2 regions of the Ancylobacter pratisalsi genome follow, and region 1 is predicted to be linked to the other one. Evidence: riboswitches for the same ligand, from Rfam matches in the RefSeq annotation. Region 1 holds a riboswitch; the other holds the start of a gene.
What was found. A riboswitch is a leader RNA that binds a small molecule or an ion and turns the genes downstream of it on or off. The one in region 1 is predicted to bind cobalamin.
Positions count from the first base shown of each region.

Region 1 (10,315 bases):
CATCGCACTGCCTCCGAGCCGCCCGCGCACCACCAGCCAGGGCACGCCATGCTCGCCCGCCGCCAGCGCATCCTTGGATTCGGCCGCTCCCACGAAGCCGACCGGAATGCCGAGGATCGCCGCCGGCTTCGGCGCGCCCGCGTCCAGCATTTCCAGCAGCCGGAACAGCGCGGTCGGCGCGTTGCCGATGGCGATGACCGCGCCTTCCATGCGGTCGCGCCACAGCTCCAGCGCGGCGGCCGAGCGCGTGGTGCCGAGCCGTGCCGCGAGATCGGGCACGGCGGGATCATGCAGCGTACAGATGACCTCATTGCCCGCCGGCAGCCGCGCCCGCGTCACCCCATGCGCCACCATCTCGGCGTCGCACAGGATCGGTGCGCCGTCCATGAGCGCGCGGCGCGCGGCACGGACAAGGCCGGGCGCGAAATCGATGGCGAACGCGGCTTCCACCAGCCCGCAGGCATGGATCATCCGCACCGCCACATCCGCCTCTTCCGGCGCGAACCGGCCGAGATCGGCCTCTTCGCGGATGATGGCGAAGGAGCGCTCATAGATCGCGTTGCCGTCGCGTACATAATCGAACGGGATGGACACTCAGGCCGGGTCCTTCTTCATCGCACTCGTCTTCCGCAACATCTCGCGTACCATTTCCGCCAGCCGCGCCACCGGCACGTCGCGCCCCAGAACGTCCTGCGCCGAAACATCACGCGGCGTGCCTTCGACCACGAGACCCATCCCCTCGTCCAGCCCCACGATGGTGACAAGCGCCCGCGCGGGATGCGCGCAGCCCTTGGCGCAGCCCGACACATGCACATCGCCATGGGCAATGGAGGGCGCGAGCGCGCCTGCCAGCGCGGCCGCGAGCGCATGGGTCTCCATCCGCGCCGAGCCGCAGGCCGGGGCACCGGAACAGGCGATCACCCGGCGGCGCACATCCTGCGGATCGGTAATGAAGCCAAGCCCCTCGGCCGTCGCCCTCAGCTGCCGCGCGGTCTCCGGCGCCAGTCCGATGACCAGCAGCGCCCGCCCGGACGCAGGCTCGACGCACCGCGCGCCCGCGTCCCGCGCCGCTGCCGCCAGTCCCGCCAGCGCGCCGGCCTCCACCTGTCCGAAGCCAAGCCCAAGGCCGAGCGCCAGCGTGCCATCGGTGAGCGAATGAACCCCGACCGGCTCGGCGGGGGGACAGGCGCGATCAGCCGCCGGCGTCAGCCCCGCACTCGCGCGCAGGGCATCGATTCCCTCACGCGCCACCAGTTCCGCCATCCGCGCCGCCGGTCCGCACGCGGCGAGCTGTTCCAGCAGCCCGACCACGCTGGTGACGGCCCACTCGGGCACCACCTCCCCGGCCGCGACGCCGGCCAGACGCACCAGAAGGCGCCCGCCGCCCCCGGCGGTGACGGCTATGTCGGCTTTCAGGGCGCGCAGATGCTGCGAACCGCCGCCATCCACCACCACCGAGACTTTGGGCGCGAGGCCCGGCACCAGCCCGCTCGCGGCGTTCGAGATCGCCTGCGCCAGCGGACGCGGGTCGAAGACCTCGGCCGGATCGAGCCCGGCCAGCGCGCTGGTCTCCACCGGGAATCCCGGCTGCACCTCGATCCCCAGCGCATCGACGCCCGCGGCGAGATGCGGCGCGCTGGCGGGCGTCAGTCCGCGCAGCTGGAGCTTGCCGCGCGCGGTCACTTCCACGATGGCGTTGCCCAGCTCGCTCGCCAGCGCCGCCAGCCCGGCGAGTTGGTCGAGCGTCAACGGCTCCATGGGCTGGAGCCGCGCCAGCAACCCGTCCCCGGTCTGCATCGGCGCGGGCAGGCTCGGGCAGGCGCCCCGGCGCATGGCGCGGACGGACGCGGCGCTCATTCCGCCGCCTCCCCGCGCAGCGAGGCGATGTCGGCGCCAACATCGTTGCGGCGCGGATGCCAGAGCCCCTTGTCGCGCGCACCGGCGAATCGCCCGGCAACGAAGCGCGCCGCCTCGGGAGAGACATCCATCAGGAAGGCGCGCACCCTGTCATCGCCCACATAGGCGGCGTGCAGAAGGTCGATCAGATGGCCGGGCACCGCCGGCGTCGCTTCCGCGAAGCCGATCAGGCGGTCCACCGTCTCGGCGATTTCCGCCGCGCCGCGCGGGCCGTGCCGCATCAGGCCCTCGATGTAGCGCGGGTTCGCCCGCCCGTGCACGATCCGCGCAATGGCCTCGCCCAGAGGGCGCGCCGTCGGGCGGGCCGGGTCGGCGGTGTCCAGCACCACGAGATCGGGCGTGCGCCCCAGCCGCGTCGCGGCGGCCGCGAAACCGCCGATAAAGGCGAGGTCGGCGTCGCCCTCCATCAGGTCACGCCCCGGATCGTCGGCGCCGTGGACAAGCAGGTCCGCCGCCGCCACCCGCGCCTCGAACGCCGCGCCCGCCGCGCGTCCCACACCTTCCGCGCCGCCATAGGCGTGGGAAGCGCTATCGAGATAGGCCGCGCCCAGCGCCTCAGGATCGATGTCCCCGGCCTCGAGCCCGGCGCCATAGGCTCCCGGCGCGGTGCCGAAGATCCGCAGCGGTGCGTCTCCCTCGCCCGCGGCCCGCAGCGGGTTCTCGTCCGGCGGCTCGTCGCGCCGCGCCACCGCCTTCAGCGCGGCATCCAGCAGCGCGATCTGGGCGGGGAACAGGTCGCGGAACAGCCCGGAAATGCGGAAGGTTACATCGATGCGCGGGCGCCCCATCGCGGCGGTGGGCAGCACCTCGATGCCGGTCACGCGCCCGCTGGAGGGATCCCACGTCGGCCGCGCGCCGATCAGCGCCAGCCCCTGCGCGATCTCCTCACCCCCGGTGCGCAGCGTCGCGCTACCCCACAGGTCGAGCACCAGCGCGCGCGGCCAGTCGCCGTGAAGCTGCATATAGGCGCGCACCACCTCCTCGGCGCCCAGCCGGCCGAGGTCCATCGCCGTCGATGTCGGCAGGGCGCGCGGGTCGCTGGCGTAGAGATTTCGCCCGGTCGGCGTCACATCGGTACGCCCGCGCCCCGGTGCGCCCGCTGGCCCTGCCGCCACCCGCCGCCCGTCCAGCGCCGCCATAAGCCCGTCGCGCTCGGCCTCCCCGCAGGCGCCACGCCCATAGACATGGAAACCGTCCTTGAGCCGCATCTCCTTGATATCGCACAGGAACGCGTCGATCCGCCGGAGCGCCTCATCGGGGTCGGCATCGCCACCGAGCCCGGCATCGCGGGCTATCCCGGTGCGGGTTGCCTCCTCGACGATCAGCCGCGCCAGCCGGTCGCGCCGGCGCCGGTCGAGCCCGTCGGCCTGCGCGTATTCGTCCACCAGCCGTTCCAGCTCGCGCGCTTCGCCGGCAAGGCCGGTCTCGATGGTGGGCGGGGGCAGATGGCCGAGCGTCACCGCCGCGATCCGGCGCTTGGCCTGCGCCGCCTCGCCGGGATTGGACACGATGAAGGGGTAGGCCACCGGCAGGCTGCCGAGCACCAGCTCGGGGAAACACCCGGCGGTCAGCGCCACATGCTTGCCCGGCAGCCATTCCAGCGTGCCATGCGCGCCCATGTGCACGACCATGTCGGCCTCGCGCTGAAGCCACAGCCCGAACGCCAGCAGCGCGTGGCGCGGCGCCAGCACCGGGTCGTGATACTGCGCCCGCCGCTCGGCCAGGCTGCCTCGGTCCGGCGCCAACGCGAGCGTCACATTGCCGAACGTGCGGGCGCGAAACCGGAACGCGCCCTCCGCGACATCCGGGTCGTCCTCCGGCGCGCCCCAGGCCGCGTCGATCTGCGCCATGGCCTCGGCCGGCACAGCCGCGGTAAGGCGCCGATAGGCTTCGAGCGAAAGCGAGGCGCCCGGCGAGGCGGCAAGGTCCCGCAGCAGGGCCTGCTCGTCACCGGGAATGTCGCTCACCTGGTAGCCGCCCGCGTGCAGATCCTGCAGCAGCGCCCGCACGCTCGCGGGTACGTCGAGCCCCACCGCCCAGCCGGTACGGCCCGGCACGCCGGCATAGTCGGGCATCAGCACGCTCACCCGGCGCTGGTTCCGCGCCAGCGCCTGCAGCCGCGCCAGCGCCGCCACCCGATCAGCCACCTGCGCGACACGGTCCGGCTCCGGCCGGTTCACCAGCGCGGAGAAACCGGGCACCGAAGGGGCGGGGTCCGGCGCCTTGAAGGACAGCGCGCCCGCCAGCACGCGGCCATCGAGCTCGGGCAGCACCACATGCATGGCGAGGTCCGACGCCGTTAGCCCGCGCGCGCCGTCGAGCCACGCCTCACGCCGCGTGGTCGCGACCACGCCCTGAAGCACCGGCACGCCCGCGCGGTCCAGCACGGTCTGCGTGCCCGGATCAGCGGCGGCGAAGGCGGTGAGCGTCACGATCACGGCGGGGCTCACCTGCGCCAGCATCCCCTCCAGAAAGGCGATGGAGGTCGGCTCCTTCAGGCTGGCGACAAAGACGGGGCGTGGATCGAGCCCGCGCTCGGCCAGCGCGGCGCAGAGCGCGTCCACCGGGGCGGCATCGGCCGCCAGCCACATCGAGCGGTAGAAAATGACCGGCACCACCGGCCCCTCGCCGGCCGGCACACCGCAGGGATAGTGCCCGGCGAGCGGCACCGGCACCGGAGCCGCGAAGGGCAGAGCCCGGCCGGCATGGCCGGCCAGGCGATGCAGCAGCTGGCGCATATTGTCCGGCCCGCCGGCACGGAAATAGCCCAGCAGCGCCTCGAGTTCATCGGCGGCAAGGGTGGAAGCCTCGGCAAGCCTCGGGTCGTCGCGGTCCTCGCCCGGCAGGATGGCCAGCGCGATGCCCCGCGCCCGCGCTTCCGCCCCCAGCCGCTCGGCCCCGTAGCGCCACCAGTCCAACCCACCGAGCAGGCGCACCACGATCACCCGCGCGTGCACCGCGACCTTGTCGATCCACAGATCGACCGACATCGGATGGCGCAGGTCGCGCAGGCTGGCGAGCCTGAGGCTGGGCAGCGCCGCGCCGCCGGGCCCGCCCTGCGCCCGCGCCAGCGCGCCGAGGTCGCTGTCGGTAAAGGACAGCACCACCACATCGCCCGGCGTCTGGCCAAGGTCGACCGGCTCGACGAGATCGTCGAGGCTGGTCGATGTGGTGGTGAGGATGTGCATGGCGCCGGCGCTTCCCGGTCAGGCCGGTACGGGTGCGTCGTGGCCGGCAAGCAGGGCCTCGACCTTCGCCCGGTCGAGCCCGTTCAGCCCGATGGCGACGAGGCGCCCGACACGCGGGCCAGCGCCCCACGGCCGGTCGAACTGGTGGCTCACGCGCGGGCCGACCGCCTGCACCAGCAGCCGCATCGGCTTGCCCGAAACCGGCAGGAACCCCTTCACGCGCAGCACATCCGCCTCTTCCGCCGCCCGCGTCACCCGCGCCGCGAATTCGGCCGGATCGGCGATCTCGGGCACCTCGACGACGAAGCTGTCGAAGTCGTCATGGTCGTGTTCCAGCTCGTCGTCATGATGGGTGCGGCGATTCTCGATGTCGTCCTCGGTCCCGACGCCCAGCCCCATGAGAATGGCCGGATCGATCCGCCCACCGGAGACGCTGACCACGCGCACGCCCTTGGGCAGCTCGGCGTCGAGCGCGGCGCGGGCGCGCGCCATGCCGGCGGCGTCGATCAGGTCGGCCTTGGTCAGGATCACGAGATCGGCGCAGGCGATCTGGTCGTCGAACACTTCCTCGATCGGGTCGTCATGGTCGAGCGAGACGTCGCCGGCGCGCTGTTCGGCCAGTGCGTCATGGTCATGGGCGACGCGGCCGGCGGCCAGCGCATCGCCATCGACCACGGCCACCACGCCATCCACGGTCACCCGGCTGCGGATGGCGGGCCAGTGGAAGGCCTGCACCAGCGGCTTGGGCAGCGCGAGGCCCGAGGTCTCGATCAGAATGTGGTCGACCTTGGGCTCGCGGGCGAGAATGGCGTCGAGCGCGGGCACGAAGTCATCCGCCACCGTGCAGCAGATGCAGCCATTGGCGAGTTCGACGATGTTCTCCTCCGGGCAGGTCTCGATGCCGCAGCCCTTCAGGATCTCGCCGTCGATACCGACATCACCGAACTCGTTGACGATCACCGCGAGCCGCTTGTCGCGCGCCTTCTCAAGGATATGCCGGATCAGCGTGGTCTTCCCCGAGCCGAGGAAGCCGGTGACGATGGTGCACGGCACCCGCGAAAGAGTGGACGTCTGGGCAGTGTTCATGCGGGCTCTCCAGAAACCGGTCGGCACGAAACCAGTCGGGTCACGGGATGCACCGGCCGCGGAGAACTCCGCGCGAAGCCGCCGGACGCAAGGGCCCGGCATGCTCTGCCTGACCACCGGGCACCCCGCCGGGAATCACGACCGAACCTACGGCAGGTCTCCTGGCTCGCGGGTCGCCGCCTCGTAGCCGCCTTCCCGGGTGTCATCCCAGTGGCTTCCGGCACGGGCTCGCCGCTTACAGTTGCGGGGGCAGCCGCGGAATTGGAGCGCGCCCGAGAAGGCCCTGCCCCGCACCGCATTCCCTCTTAGTCCCTCCCGCGAGGCGGGAGAAAACCGTCGGTCGCCGCCACTTAAGGAGCGCGGGCGGGGAATGTCAAACCGTGTCAAACCCCACCGCGCCCGTTGCGGGCTGGCGCGCACGCGCTATAGTCGGCGCGTCGTCGGTTCCCGTGAGTTCCACGGGACGCAAGACGGGAACGCGGTGGGGCGGAGCGCGAAAGCCTTCCGCCGATTCCGCGGCTGCCCCCGCAACTGTAAGCGGCGAGCCCCCTCCACTGGCCACTGGCTTTCGAGCCGGGAAGGCGGAGGAAAGGGCCGAGACCCGCGAGCCAGGAGACCGGCCGTCGACACAACCCGCAAAGGCCCTCGGGTGGAGGGCCAAAGGAGACTGTCATGAACGCTTCCCACAGCCCGCTCGCGTCTGCCTCGCGCGAATCGGCCGCCTCGCGCGCCCTCCAGATCACCTTCGCCGCCCTCATCGGCGTGTTCGTGATCGGCGGCGTGGGCTTTTCCCATATCAGCGCCGTGCACAACGCCACGCACGACGTCCGCCACGCGACCGCCTTCCCCTGCCACTGAGTCCGGGGAGCGCGCACCATGTCACTTTTCAGGACGATTCTGTTTGTCGCCGCCCTCGCGGGCATCGGCACTGGCCTTGTCGGCTCCGCCATCCAGATCTTCGGCACGGTGCCGCTGATCCTCAAGGCAGAGACCTTCGAGAACGGCGCCCCCGAGGAGGCCGCATCCGCGGCGCATGAACACGCGCCCGGCACCGCGGCCCACGAGCACGACGCCGATGAATGGGGCCCCTCGGACGGGTTCGAACGCAACGCGTTCACCGTGCTGGCCATGGTCCTCACCGGCTTCGGCTTTGCGCTGCTGCTGGTGGCCGCCAGCGAGCTTGCCGGCGGGCTTTCGAGCTGGCGTCAGGGCCTTCTCTGGGGCCTTGCCGGCTTTGCCGTCTTCACCGTGGCGCCGGGGCTCGGCCTACCGCCGGAGCTTCCCGCCATGCCGGCGGCGGACCTTCTGGCCCGGCAGATGTGGTGGATCGGCACGGCGGCAGCCACGGCCGGCGGCCTTGCGTTCATCGCCTTTGGCCGCACTCCGCTCCTCGCCGCGCTGGGCGTCGCGCTGATCCTCGCGCCCCATCTCATCGGCGCCCCGCAACCCGACAGCCATGAGAGCCCGATCCCGGAATCGCTGCATCACAGTTTCATCGTGGCGACGGTGGCGGCGAGCTTCGTGTTCTGGGTGCTGCTGGGCGGCCTTGCCGGCTGGCTGCGTCCGCGCCTCGCGGCCGGAACTGCCTGAACGGCATGAGCCTCACCTTCATCCTCGGCGGCGCCCGCTCAGGCAAGAGCCGGCACGCCGAGGAACTGATCGAGCGGCTTTCCCCGCCCTGGACCTACATCGCCACGGCGCAGGCTTATGATGACGAGATGGTGGAGCGCATCGCGCTCCACCGTTCGCGCCGGCCCGCGCCGTGGCAGACCCTCGAAGCGCCGCACGATCTCGCCGCGGCGATCGCGAACCTGCCCTCGAGACAGCCGGTGCTGGTGGATTGCCTTACCCTGTGGCTCACCAACCGCATGCTGGCGGATGCCGACCTCGCAAAGGAAGGGGACGCGCTGCTCGCGGCGCTCAGCGCCCATGACGGCGAGGTCTTCGTTGTCTCCAACGAGGTCGGGCTCGGCATCGTGCCCGACAACGCGCTGGCCCGGCGCTTCCGCGACGCGCAGGGCCGGCTCAACCAGAAGGTCGCCGCCGAGGCGCAGCGGGTGGTCTTCATGGTCGCCGGGCTTACCATGCCGGTGAAGGGATAAGGCTCAGTTCATGAACGACGTCACCTCGACCGAGGCCGAGCGCCACCGCGCCAAGATGGAAAAGCGCAAGACGGTGCAGGACGCCGAGGTCGCTTCCAAGACCGTCGAGAAGGGCCTGCTGATCGTCCACACCGGCGCGGGCAAGGGCAAGTCCACCGCCGCCTTCGGCCTCGCCTTGCGCACGCTCGGCCATGGCGCGCGCGTGGGCGTGGTGCAGTTCATCAAGGGTGCCTGGCATTCGGCCGAGCGCGATGCGCTGGAGACCTTCGGCGACCGGGTGGCGTGGTACACCATGGGCGAGGGTTTCACCTGGGAGACGCAGGACCTCGCGCGCGACATCGCCAGCGCCCGCCGCGCCTGGGAGCAGGCCTGCGCATTGATGGCGGACCCGTCCATCGGCCTCGTCATCCTCGACGAGCTCAACATCGCGCTGCGCTACGACTATCTGCCGCTCGACGAGGTGATCGCGACACTTCAGGCCCGCCGCAAAGGGCTGCACGTCGCCATCACCGGCCGCAACGCCAAGCCGGCGCTGGTCGAGGCCGCCGACCTCGTGACCGAAATGACGCTGGTCAAGCACCACTTCAAGGCCGGGGTGAAGGCGCAGAAGGGCATCGAATTCTGATGCCTCGCGCATTCTTCGCCGTGCGATCTCGAAATTTGGGCCGGATATTCCCATCTGGGAGGAGACGCCGGCTGTCGCGGCGTGGCTTCAGGGAGTTTCCCGTCGATGCGGTCCACCCCCATCGCCTATCTGTTCTGGTTCTTCTGCCTGATCGGCGTGTGCGGCATTCATCGCTTCTATGCCGGCCGCTACTGGACCGGCGCGCTCTGGCTGCTGACCGTCGGCATCTTCGGCATCGGGCAGTTCATCGATCTGTTCCTGATCCCGTCCATGGTGCGCGAATCCAACCTGGAGCGCCGCGTGGACTATCTGGAATCCGGCCGGATCTGAGTTCATACGCGCTTGAGAGGGCGTCATGAGCGCCCTCTCGCTCATGTTCCAGGGCACCGGCTCGGATGTCGGCAAGTCGCTGGTGGTTGCCGGCCTTGCCCGCGCCTTCACCAATCGCGGCCTCAGCGTGCGCCCTTTCAAGCCGCAGAACATGTCGAACAATGCCGCCGTCACCGCTGACGGCGGCGAGATCGGCCGCGCACAGGCGCTTCAGGCCCGCGCCGCCCGCATCGCCCCCTCCGTGCACATGAACCCGGTGCTGCTGAAACCGCAGAGCGAGATCGGCGCGCAGATCGTCGTGCAGGGCCGCGCGCGCGGCAATGCGAAAGCGTCCGACTATCAGGCGCTCAAGCCCCAGCTCATGGGTGCCGTGCTGGAAAGCTACGGCCGGCTGAAGGACGAGGCCGACCTGGTGCTGGTGGAGGGCGCCGGTTCGGCCTCCGAGATCAATCTGCGCGCCGGGGACATCGCCAATATGGGCTTCGCCCGTGCCGCCGGCGTTCCCGTGGTGCTGATCGGCGACATCGATCGCGGCGGCGTCATCGCCAGCCTGGTGGGCACCCGTACCGTGCTGCCCGATGACGACGCGGCGATGATCGCCGGCTTTCTGGTCAATCGCTTTCGCGGCGATCCGGCGCTGTTCGCCTCCGGCATGGAGGAGATCGCCTCCCGCACCGGCTGGGCCGCGCTCGGTCTCATTCCCTTCTTCCCCGGCGCCCGCCGGCTGCCGGCCGAGGACGCGCTGGCGCTGGACGCCGCCCCGCTCGACAAGCCCGGCGCGCGCCTGCGCATCGCGGTGCCGCTCCTGCCGCGCATCGCCAATTTCGACGATCTCGACCCGCTCGACGCCGAACCGCAGGTGCAGGTGATCCGCGTGCGCCCCGGCGAGCCGCTGCCGGGAAACGCCGATCTCGTCATCCTGCCCGGTTCGAAATCCACCATTCCCGACCTCGCCGATCTGCGCGCCAATGGGTGGGACATCGACCTTTTCGCCCATGTGCGGCGCGGGGGCCGGGTTCTCGGCCTGTGCGGCGGCTACCAGATGCTCGGACGCACGCTCAGCGATC
Region 1 covers NZ_CP048630.1:874,592-884,906, forward strand. The annotation lists gene G3A50_RS04335 (precorrin-8X methylmutase) at 1-594, opposite strand, end outside; gene cobG (precorrin-3B synthase) at 595-1,857, opposite strand; gene cobN (cobaltochelatase subunit CobN) at 1,854-5,105, opposite strand; gene cobW (cobalamin biosynthesis protein CobW) at 5,124-6,191, opposite strand; cobalamin riboswitch at 6,326-6,544, opposite strand; cobalamin riboswitch at 6,616-6,830, shown strand; gene G3A50_RS04355 (CbtB domain-containing protein) at 6,864-7,049, shown strand; gene G3A50_RS04360 (CbtA family protein) at 7,068-7,781, shown strand; gene cobU (bifunctional adenosylcobinamide kinase/adenosylcobinamide-phosphate guanylyltransferase) at 7,787-8,293, shown strand; gene cobO (cob(I)yrinic acid a,c-diamide adenosyltransferase) at 8,304-8,918, shown strand; gene G3A50_RS04375 (NINE protein) at 9,024-9,248, shown strand; gene G3A50_RS04380 (cobyric acid synthase) at 9,274-10,315, shown strand, end outside.

Region 2 (10,315 bases), 1.9 Mb from region 1:
CGGGCGTTGAGCATGGCTGTCCTCGAACTCCAGAACATCACCAAGCGCTTCGGCGGCGTCGCTGCGGTGGATGACGTGTCCTTCGAGGTCGCACGCGGCGAGATCGTCGCGCTGCTCGGCCCGAGCGGCTGCGGCAAGACCACCACGCTGCGCATGATCGCCGGCTTCGAATGGGCCGATGAGGGGCGCATCTTCATCGGCGACGCCGACATGGCGCTGCGCCAGCCCTATGAGCGCAATGTCGGGCTGGTGTTCCAGGACTACGCTCTGTTCCCGCATATGAGCGTGGCGCAGAACATTGCCTTCGGCATGAAGAACCGGGGCGTGAAGCGCCACGAGATTGAGCAACGCATCGAGGAGGTGCTGGAACAGGTGCAGCTCCCCGGCCTCGGTGGCCGGCGGCCGAGCGCGCTGAGCGGAGGCCAGCAGCAGCGCGTCGCGCTCGCCCGCGCGCTGGTGACACGGCCGGACATCATGCTGCTGGACGAACCGCTGTCGAACCTCGACGCCAAGCTGCGCCTGCAGCTGCGGCGCGAGATCCGCACCATACTGGCAACGTTCGACTGCACCTCCATCATCGTCACCCACGATCAGGAAGAAGCGATGGGGCTCGCCGACCGCATCGTGCTGATGAACAAGGGGCGGATCGAGCAGATCGACACGCCGCACGGGCTGTACCAGAGCCCGAAGACCCTGTTCGCCGCCGACTTCATCGGCCATGCGAACTGGATTAGCGGCACGCTGTCGCGATTGGGCGGCGGCTCGGGCATCGTGACGACCGCGTTCGGCGCCGTGCCCGTCGCGACCGGAAACCTTGCGGACGGCCTGGTGACGCTGTGCATCCGCCCGGAACGGCTGATGCTCCTGCCCGCGGATCACCGCGCCTCCGGGACCCGGATCGACGCGGTGGTGGAGCGGCACGATCCCATCGGCGCGGATCTGCGCATCTGGTCGCGGCTGGCCGACGGCACGCTGGTGCAGTCGCTGGAAAAGAATGTCGGGCGCCCATTGCCGGCGCCCGGCGCGGCGGTCACGCTCGGTTTCGGCATCGGAGACTGCATCGTACTGCCGAGCGGAAAGGCTTACACATGAACGCACCCGGACGGCCGCAGGTGATACGAGGCGGATTGGTCGCCTTTCCCGGCGAAGGCGACGTGCGCCCCGCCGACCTACTGATCGAGGACGGCCGCATCGCCGCCATCGTGGGCCCCGGACAGCCCCTGCCTGAGGACGTCGAGACCATCGACGCCACCGACCGGCTGGTCATGCCAGGGCTGGTGAATGCCCACACCCACAGCCACCTCGCCCTTGCCAAGGGCATCTCGCGTTCCTGGACGCTGGAACTCCACCTTCACAACGGGTCGTGGACGGGTGGCGGGCAGAATGTCGACGACCGGTATCTGCTGGCGCAGGCGTCCGCCGCCGAGATGCTGCTGAAGGGCTGTACCTCCTGCTACGATCTGGTGCTGGAACTGCCGTGTCCATCGCCGGAGGGCATGTTCGCCACCGCTGCGGGCTATCTGGATGCCGGCATGCGCGCCGTGATCGCGCCGATGCTGGCCGATCGCACCTTCTGGCAGGCGATACCGGGTCTGCGCGCGGCGCTGCCGGAGGCCGCGCAGGCCAGTGTCGACGCCATCACAATGGCGGGGGCGGACGTCAATCTCGCCGCCTGCGACCGGATGCTCGCGCAATGGCCGCACCCGCGTGATCGGGTGAGGCCCGGTCTGGCGCCAACCATTCCGCTGCATTGCTCGGACGACTTCTGGACCGGCGCCCGCGCCCTCGCCGACCGCCATGGTGCGCCGATGCACGCGCATCTGGCGGAATCCAAGATCCAGGAGATCTCGGGGCGCGCCCGCTACGGGCACAGCCTTACCGCCCATCTCGACCAGCTCGGCATCCTCGGCCCCGATTTCACGGCGGCCCACGGCATCTGGCTGGACGCCGACGACCTCGACATTCTGGCCCGGCGCGGGGCGTGTGTGGCGCATAACCCGTCGAGCAATTTCCGCCTCGGCAGCGGCATCGCCAACGTGCCCGCCATGGTCGCGGCCGGCGTGCGGGTCGGCATCGGCAGCGATGCCTGCAGTTGCTCCGATCACCAGAACCTGTTCGAGGTGATGCGCCTCGCCTGCTATCTGTCGCGCACCGCCTCCTTCGACCCGGATGACTGGCTCACGCCGCGCGACGTGTTCGAGATGGCGACGTGCGGCAGCGCGCGCGCGCTCGGCATGCAGGACATGATCGGCGACATCCGGCCCGGACTTGCCGCCGACCTCGTGTTTCTCGACCTCGGCTCGGTCAACTTCACGCCGCTGAACGACGCGCTCTACCAGCTCGTCTTCGCCGAAGAGGGGCGCAGCATCACCAAGGTCATGGTGGGAGGGCGCACGGTGGTTGAGGACGGGCGCCTCACCACCATCGATTACCCTGCCCTCAGGACAAGACTGAACGAGCGTGCCCGCGAGCTGATGGCCGCCAACGCTCCCCGCCGCGCCGCGCTCGCCGCCATAGAGCCCTATGTCCAGCATTTCTGCGTCGGCCTCGCCCAGGGACGTATCGAACTCACGCAAGATTCACCGACATGACTGACGTTGCCACTCTCGCTCACACCCTGCAGCCGCTTCTCGCCGAGCTGATGGAACGCACCGGCGCGAAGCGCTGTACCGTCCGCATCGACCATCCCGCCCTCGGGCTGAGTGTCAACGTGCCCTGCGCAGAGGTGCTCGCGCCCGGCGCGCGCTCGATGATGTCGAACAGTTCGGTCGACCATCGGCGGGCCAGAACGGTCCGCTGGATAGAAAAGAGCCGGCGCACGCTGGTGCAAGGCGACGTCTTCGCCGACCCGCACCTTGCGCCGCCGGCCGCGCTGGTGGAGATCTTCGGCACGCGCTCCCAGCTGGTGGCCCCGCTTATCGGCCGGGATGACTATCTTTTCGGCTGGGTCTCCGCCCATTTCTCCGAAGGTCCCCGCGTCTTCGCGACCTCGGCCATCGAGGCGATCGAGGAGGCGCGCCGTGCGGTGCTTGCCGTTCCCGGCATGCCGCAGGAGATCTGAATGGACCCGGCGCCCGGCTCCCCTGCCGATGGAGAGGTCCTAGCCTATGACCTCATCGTCGAGGACGTACTGATCCTCACCGGCGATGCGGCGATGGCCGAGATCCGCCACGGACGGCTCGGCGTTCGTGGAGACAGGATTGCCCTCGTCGGGCCGGCCAGCGGCCCCGCCCCGGCGGCGGCGCGCACACTCGATGGCCGCGGCCTGCTGGCCATTCCCGGCCTCGTCAACGTCCATACCCACAGTGTGCTGTCGCTGATGCGCGGCGTTGCCGAGGATATGGGCTTCGCCCCGGCCTATACGCGCGGCGTACCGCAGGGCCACCTCATCAACCCCGACGAAGCCGTCGCGCTTGCCCGGCTCGGCGCGCTGGAATCGCTGAAGTTCGGGACCACGCTGATCAACGACATGTATGTCCATGTCGAGCACACACTGCCCGCCATGGCCGAGCTGGGGCTGAGGGTGTTCGCCAGCGATCGGCTGCACGACGTTGATTTCACGCGGGTCCAGCAATGTGACTGGCGCTACGATCCCGCCATCGGCCGGCGCTCGCTCGACGCCGCGCTGGCGCTGGCCGAGCGTTTCGACGGCGCCTTTGACGGGCGCGCGCGCGTCACCCTGGCCGCCCATGCGCCGGACACCTGCTCGCGCGATTTCCTGCGCGAGATCCGCCGCGCGCGCGACGCGACGGGGCTTACGGTCTCCACCCACCTCGCCCAGAGCCCGCTGGAGGCCGAGTTCATCGCCCACCGCGACGGCATGACGCCGACCGAGCTGCTCGATGATGTGGGCCTGCTCGATGCGCGGCTGATCGCGGCGCACTGCATTGTAATGAATGACAGCGACATCGCACGGGCGGGCGCGGCCGGCATCACGGTCGCCCATGTGCCGAAGGGCAATGCCGGTGGCGGCATGATGGCGCCCACGCGGGCCCTGCGCGAAGCCGGCGCCAACCTCGCCCTCGCCACTGACAACCTGCTCGGCGACATGATCGAGGCGATGCGTTGGGCGCTGTGCATCGGACGGCTGCAGACCGGCACGGTGACGCCCGACTGGCAGCCGGAGGACGTCTTCGCCATGGCAACCGGAAACGGCGCCAGCGCGCTCGGGCTCGCAGACGAGATCGGCGCGCTCACCGTCGGCAGGAAGGCCGACATCGTGCTTGTCGACATCGACCGACCAAGTTTCGTGCCCCTGCTCGACCCGCTGGGCAACCTCGTTCACTGCGGGCAGGGCAGCCATGTGCGCCACGTCGTGATCGACGGCGTGCTTCGGGTGTGCGAGGGCCGCGCGGTCGGGATCGACGAGGAAGACATCTGTCGGCAGGCCCAGCGGACCGCCGAAAACCTGTGGCAACGCGCGGCGGCCTGAGCCGCGCCCTGAGGAGAAGCAGCGATGGACCTGATCGTACGGAACGCCCGCCTTCCCCATGACCTTGAACGCGAGGTCGACATCGGCGTCGAGGCTGGCCGGATCGTGGCGATCGAGGCGAACCTTGCCGCCGAGGGCGAGGAGCTGGACGTGGGCGGCCGCCTGGTCTCTCCGGGCTTCGTGGAAACGCACATCCACCTCGACAAGTCCTGTATCCTCGACCGCTGCCAGTCACAACGCGGCGACCTCCCCGAGGCCATTGGCGAGGTGGCCAAGGCCAAGGCAGCCTTCACGCCGGAGGATGTCTATGCGCGCGGCAAGCGCACGCTGGAAAAGTGCCTGATGCAAGGCACCACCCACATGCGCACGCAGCTTGAGGTCGATCCCGGCATCGGCCTGCGCGGGCTCGAGGGCGTCCTGCCGCTGATCGAGGAATATCGCTGGGCCATCGACATCGAGATCTGCGTGTTCCCGCAGGAGGGGCTGCTCAACAATCCCGGCACCGACGACCTCATGGTGCAGGCCCTCAGAAACGGCGCCCGCGTCGTCGGCGCGGCGCCCTACACCGACACCAATCCGCACGGCCAGATCGACCGCGTCTTCGAAATGGCGCGCGAGTTTGACGCCGATATCGACATGCATCTCGATTTCGGCCCGACCGGCGACACGCTCGACCTCGACTATGTGTGCGAGCTGGCGGACCGCTATCGCTGGGGCGGACGCACCGCGATCGGCCATGTCACCAAGCTCGCCGCCGCGAGCCCGACGCGGTTCGACGCAGCGGCCCGCAGGATGCGCGATGCCGGCGTCGCGCTGACCGTGCTGCCCTCCACCGACCTGTTCCTGATGGGCCGCGACTGCGACTGCAACCAGCCGCGCGGCGTCACCCACGCCCACAAGATGATCCATCACGGGGTCAATTGCTCGCTGTCCACCAACAACGTGCTCAACCCCTTCACGCCGTTTGGCGACTGCTCGCTGATCCGCATGGCGAACCTGAACGCCAACATCTGCCATATCGGCGCAACCGACGACATTCGCGAGTGCTTCAACATGATCACCGAGCGCTCCGCGCAGCTGATCAATGCGCGCGACTATGGGCTGGCGCCCGGCAAGTCGGCCGACTTCGTCGTTCTGGACTGCCAGTCCCGCGAGGCGGCGATCGCCGAACTCGCCCCTGTCCTGTTCGCCTACAAGCGCGGGCGACGCACCATGACACGGCCCGCCGCGACACTGCATCGCCCGAACTGAACCGAGTCCCCCATGCCGCAGTCCACGACCTCCTTCGACCACCCTCCGGCCGATCCTTATGGCGCCTTCTGCCGGGACAATCATGTCGGCCACCCGGCCACCGGCGCGGGCCCGCTCGACGGCCTGACTTTCGCGATCAAGGACGTCTTCGACGTCGAGGGAAGCCGCACCGGTTTCGGCCATCCGACCTGGCTTGCGACGCACGCCCCCGCACGAGCGACGGCCGATGTTGTGACGCGGCTTCTGGCCGCCGGCGCGGACCTCGCTGGGCGTACGCTGAGCGACGAGCTGTGCTACTCGATCTCGGGCGAGAACGTGCATTTCGGCATGCCGATCAATCCCGCCGCGCGGGACCGGCTGCCGGGTGGTTCGTCCAGCGGCTCGGCGGTGGCGGTGGCGGGCGGGCTGGTCGATTTCGCCATTGGCACCGATTGCGGCGGTTCGGTGCGGGTGCCGGCGGCCTATTGCGGGCTGTTCGGCATTCGCCCCACGCATGGACGCCTGCCGCTCGCCGGCGTGTCCCGTTTTGCCCCACGCTTCGACACGGTAGGCTGGTTCGCGCGCGACGCCGCGCGGCTGAAGAACGTGGGCGAGGTGCTGCTGGGGGCGGCCTCTCCTGCCCGTTTCTCACGGCTTCGGGTTGCCTCGGACGCGTTCACACGCTGCGACGCGGAAACCCGCCCCATTCTTGAGGCCGGCATCGAACGGCTGGGGTCCCTGCTCGCGCGGCACGACAGCCTGGTGCTGAGCCCCGACGGCCTCGACACATGGCTCGATGCCTTCCGCACGGTTCAGGCGAGCGAGATCTGGACCTCTCTGGGCACATGGATCGAGGAGGTTCGCCCTGCCTTCGGCGAGGGTGTGGGCCAGCGCCTCGCCGCCGCCGCACAGGTGACGCTCGGGCAGGCCGACGCCGCGCGCGGGCGCACGGATGCCATCGCGGCTGAGCTTGCGATGATGATCGGCGAGGACGACCTGATCTGCCTGCCGACCACGCCGGGCGTTCCGCCGCTGCGCACTCTGGCATCGGCCGAGGTGGAGAATGACTACCGGCGGCGTGCGATGGAGCTGCTCTGCCCGGCCGGGCTCGGCGGCCTGCCGCAACTCACCATTCCGGTTGGAACGGTGAATGGCGCGCCGGTGGGATTGTCGATCCTGGCCAGACGCGGCAAGGATATGGAATTGTTGGATTTTGCAGCGAGGGCCTTCTCCGACCTGCCGACCGTTTCGGAGAACCGATGAACGCCAAAAGATCTGGCGCCCTGCCCGACGAGGACATTGGCCTGCCGGACGGCTCCGCTTCCACGCCGGCCAAGGCGAAGGCGCCGCGACGCTCGCCCGGCAAGCGCAATGCGGTCGCTACCCGCCAGCGGATACTCGAAGTCGCGATGGGCGAATTCGCCGAGCATGGCTATAGCGGCAGCCGGATCGAACGCATTTCCGCCTCCGCCGACGTCAATGTCGGCATGATCTATCATTACTTCGGCAATAAGGATGACCTGTACCTGGCGGCGCTGGAATCGTCCTACAAGATCATCCGTGATCGGGAGCAGACCCTCGACGTCAACGAGGCCGACCCGATGCTGGCGCTGAAGGCGCTGATCGAGCTGACTTTCGACTTCCTCAGCACCGACCCGCATTTCGTCCGGCTGATCATGAACGAGAACCTGATGATGGGCCGCACGGCCCAGCGGTCCTCAACCATTCCGTACATGACGCGCCCCCTGCTGGAATCGCTGCGGACCATTCTCAAGCGCGGGCAAAGAGAGAAGGTGTTCCACAGGAACATCGACGCCGAGAATTTCTACGTCTCGATTCTCGGCCTGTGCTTCATCCACGTCTCCAACCGTTACACGCTGAGCAGCATGTTTCAGCACGACTTCGCCGCGCCGGACTGGCTGGAAAGGCGCAAGGCGGTCGTGGTGGATGTGCTCACCAGCTACATCGCCACCGGCAAGTGAGGCGAACTGATTGTCGCCGCCTGCCCGACAGGAAAAATCCGGGAAGCGGTCAGCTTCCCGGACCTCGTTCAACGCAGATGAGCGATCAGCCCTGCCCGCTCACGCCGGGTCGTAGAGCCGGCTCTCGAACAGCGGGCTGCCCTTCAGTCCGTTGAACGCCTTGGCGGCGGCCAGCACGGCGAGGTCGATCAGCGGCTCGATCAAAATCACCAGCATGTAGGCCGCGCCGAACGAGCCGATGGAAGCCGCGTTCTCCACGGTGAAGCCATGCCCATAGAAGGCCCAGAACGCCACCCAGACCACGATCCCGGCCTGATAGGTGGTGGAGAGCGCCAGCGCCTGGCGGTACTTCAGCTCGACATAGGGCGTGCCCGGCGTAATGACGTGGCGCGCCAGCGAGGTCAATGCGAACAGCGGCACCAGCAGCGTGGTGACGTTCATGCCGTATTGCGGCAGATCGAACGGCGCGAAGAAGAGCCCCTGGATCAGCAGGCCGGCGGCGAGGCCGATGGCGGCGGGAGCGACGCCGAAGATCAGGAACAGCGTCGAGCCGAGGATGAGGTGCACCTCGGACACGCCGACGGGATGATGCGGCAGCAGCTCGAAGAAGGCGAAGACCAGTGCGGTCGTCACCACGCTGCGCGCAACCAGCGAGACAACGCCGCGCTCGCGCACCGCCTCGCCCGCGAGCTTCAGCGTATAGGCGCCGGCGCCAGCCGCCGTGACAGCGCTCAGCCAGATCTTTCCTTCGGCCACGAGGCCGGGCTCGATATGCATGTGGTTCTCCATTGCCGTCTCTCCCGACGGCGTAAGGGTGGACGCTCATGCATGGCCGGTCTCCTGACTCGCGGGTCACAGCGCGCCTTCCGCCTTCCCGGACCCATCCTTGCGGATGAGGTCCAGTGGCAATGTGGAAGGCCGCTCGCCGCTCACAGTCGCGGGGGCGGTCAGGGCTTCGGGCCGCTCCATCCTTGATCGGATGGCGGTCCTTCCCCGTTCCCGTTTCATCCGGACGAGTCACCCCGCCCGGACACCATGCATCGGGCTAGAACGCGTCGACGCCGGGCCGGCTGTCAAGCCGAACGGAGGGGAACCGCCCACATCCGGGACGCTCACGATCCCGGACGTGGATCTTGAAGACGGGAGCGCGGCGGCTCCGCGCCCGTGCTCAGTGCCGGTCGCGGATCGGCACGGGCCGGGGCTGCGCCTTGGCCCGGAGGGTGTCGTCCGTCAGCTCGTACCACATGGCGTTCAGCACCGCGAAAGCGGCAGCCAGCGGAAAGCCGAGAAGCCAGGAGAAGTACCACATTGTCGGTTTCCTTCCTCAGTACGCGTGGCTGTTGTCGCGCTGGATCTCAGCCGTATCGACCTTGCCCCACAGCACCCGATAGACCCAGGTGGTGTAGGCGACGATGATCGGAATGAAGATCACCACGCAGACCAGCATGATGAACAAGGTGAGGTGGCTCGACGACGCGTCCCACACCGTCAGGCTTGAGCGCGGGTCGATGGTCGAGGGCAGGATGAAGGGGAACATCGACAGCCCCACCGTCGAGATGATGCCGAAGATCGACACCGTGCTCGCCAGCAAGGCGGTGAACTCCGCCCGCGTGCGCAGCAGCAGAAGGCAGGCGAGAGCGCCGATGATACCCAGCGCCGGGCCCGCCATCATCCAGGGATGGGCGCCATAATTGGCGAACCATGCGCCGGGCGCGATCGCCACCGTCTTGGCCAGCGGATTGGACGGGCCTTCCGCGACGAAGGTGCTGGTGATGCGGTAGCCATCAATGCCCAGCCAGAGCCAGACACCGCCGAGCGCGAACAGCAGAACCGTCACCAGAGCGGCGACGCTGCCGACGGCACGGGCGCGTGTGGCGACGTTGCCCTCGGTCTTCACCGTCAGCCAGCCCGCACCATGCATCACCACCATCGCGACCGACAGCAATCCGCACAGCAGCCCGAAGGGGTTGAGCAGCTCGAACAGCGTGGTGCCCTCATAGAAGATCCGAAGTTCGTTGTTGAGGTGGAACGGCACGCCCTGCAGCACATTACCGACCGCCACGCCCATGACCAGCGCCGGCACCAGTCCGCCGATGAACAGCGCCCAGTCCCAGGCCGCGCGCCAGACCCGGCCCTCGCGCTTCGAGCGATACTTGAATCCCACCGGGCGCAGGATGAGCGCGAACAGGATCGCGAACATCGCCAGGTAGAAGCCCGAGAAGGACACCGCGTAGAGCGGCGGCCAGGCGGCGAAGATCGCGCCGCCGCCCAGGATGAGCCACACCTGATTTCCTTCCCAGGTCGGCCCGATGGAGTTGATGACCACGCGACGTTCCAGATCGGTCCGTGCCACGAAAGGCAGAAGGATATCGGCGCCGAGATCGAAACCGTCCATCACGGCGAAACCGATGAGCAGGACGCCCAGCAGCAACCACCAGATGACACGCAGCGTGTCGTAATCGATGAGCGTATGGAGGATCATGGGTCCTACTCCGCGGCAACGAGGTGGGCGGGAATGAGTTCGGCGTCGGGATCTTCGTCCGGCTCCGGCCCCTTGCGGATGGCGCGGATCATCAGCATCATCTCGATGAGGATCAGCACCGTGTAGAGCAGCGCGAAGCCGACGATGGTCGTCAGCACCGTCGCCGCGCCAAGGCTCGAGACGCCGGCC
Region 2 covers NZ_CP048630.1:3,625,971-3,636,285, reverse strand. The annotation lists gene G3A50_RS17035 (ABC transporter permease) at 1-10, shown strand, start outside; gene G3A50_RS17030 (ABC transporter ATP-binding protein) at 13-1,092, shown strand; gene G3A50_RS17025 (amidohydrolase family protein) at 1,089-2,591, shown strand; gene G3A50_RS17020 (GAF domain-containing protein) at 2,588-3,061, shown strand; gene G3A50_RS17015 (amidohydrolase family protein) at 3,062-4,432, shown strand; gene G3A50_RS17010 (amidohydrolase family protein) at 4,457-5,683, shown strand; gene G3A50_RS17005 (amidase) at 5,696-6,925, shown strand; gene G3A50_RS17000 (TetR family transcriptional regulator) at 6,922-7,644, shown strand; gene G3A50_RS16995 (energy-coupling factor ABC transporter permease) at 7,744-8,421, opposite strand; cobalamin riboswitch at 8,458-8,697, opposite strand; gene cydX (cytochrome bd-I oxidase subunit CydX) at 8,813-8,953, opposite strand; gene cydB (cytochrome d ubiquinol oxidase subunit II) at 8,969-10,126, opposite strand; gene G3A50_RS16980 (cytochrome ubiquinol oxidase subunit I) at 10,132-10,315, opposite strand, start outside.
Region 2: linked by a shared signal. The riboswitch ahead of G3A50_RS16995 (energy-coupling factor ABC transporter permease) and the one ahead of cobW (cobalamin biosynthesis protein CobW) in region 1 are both predicted to bind cobalamin.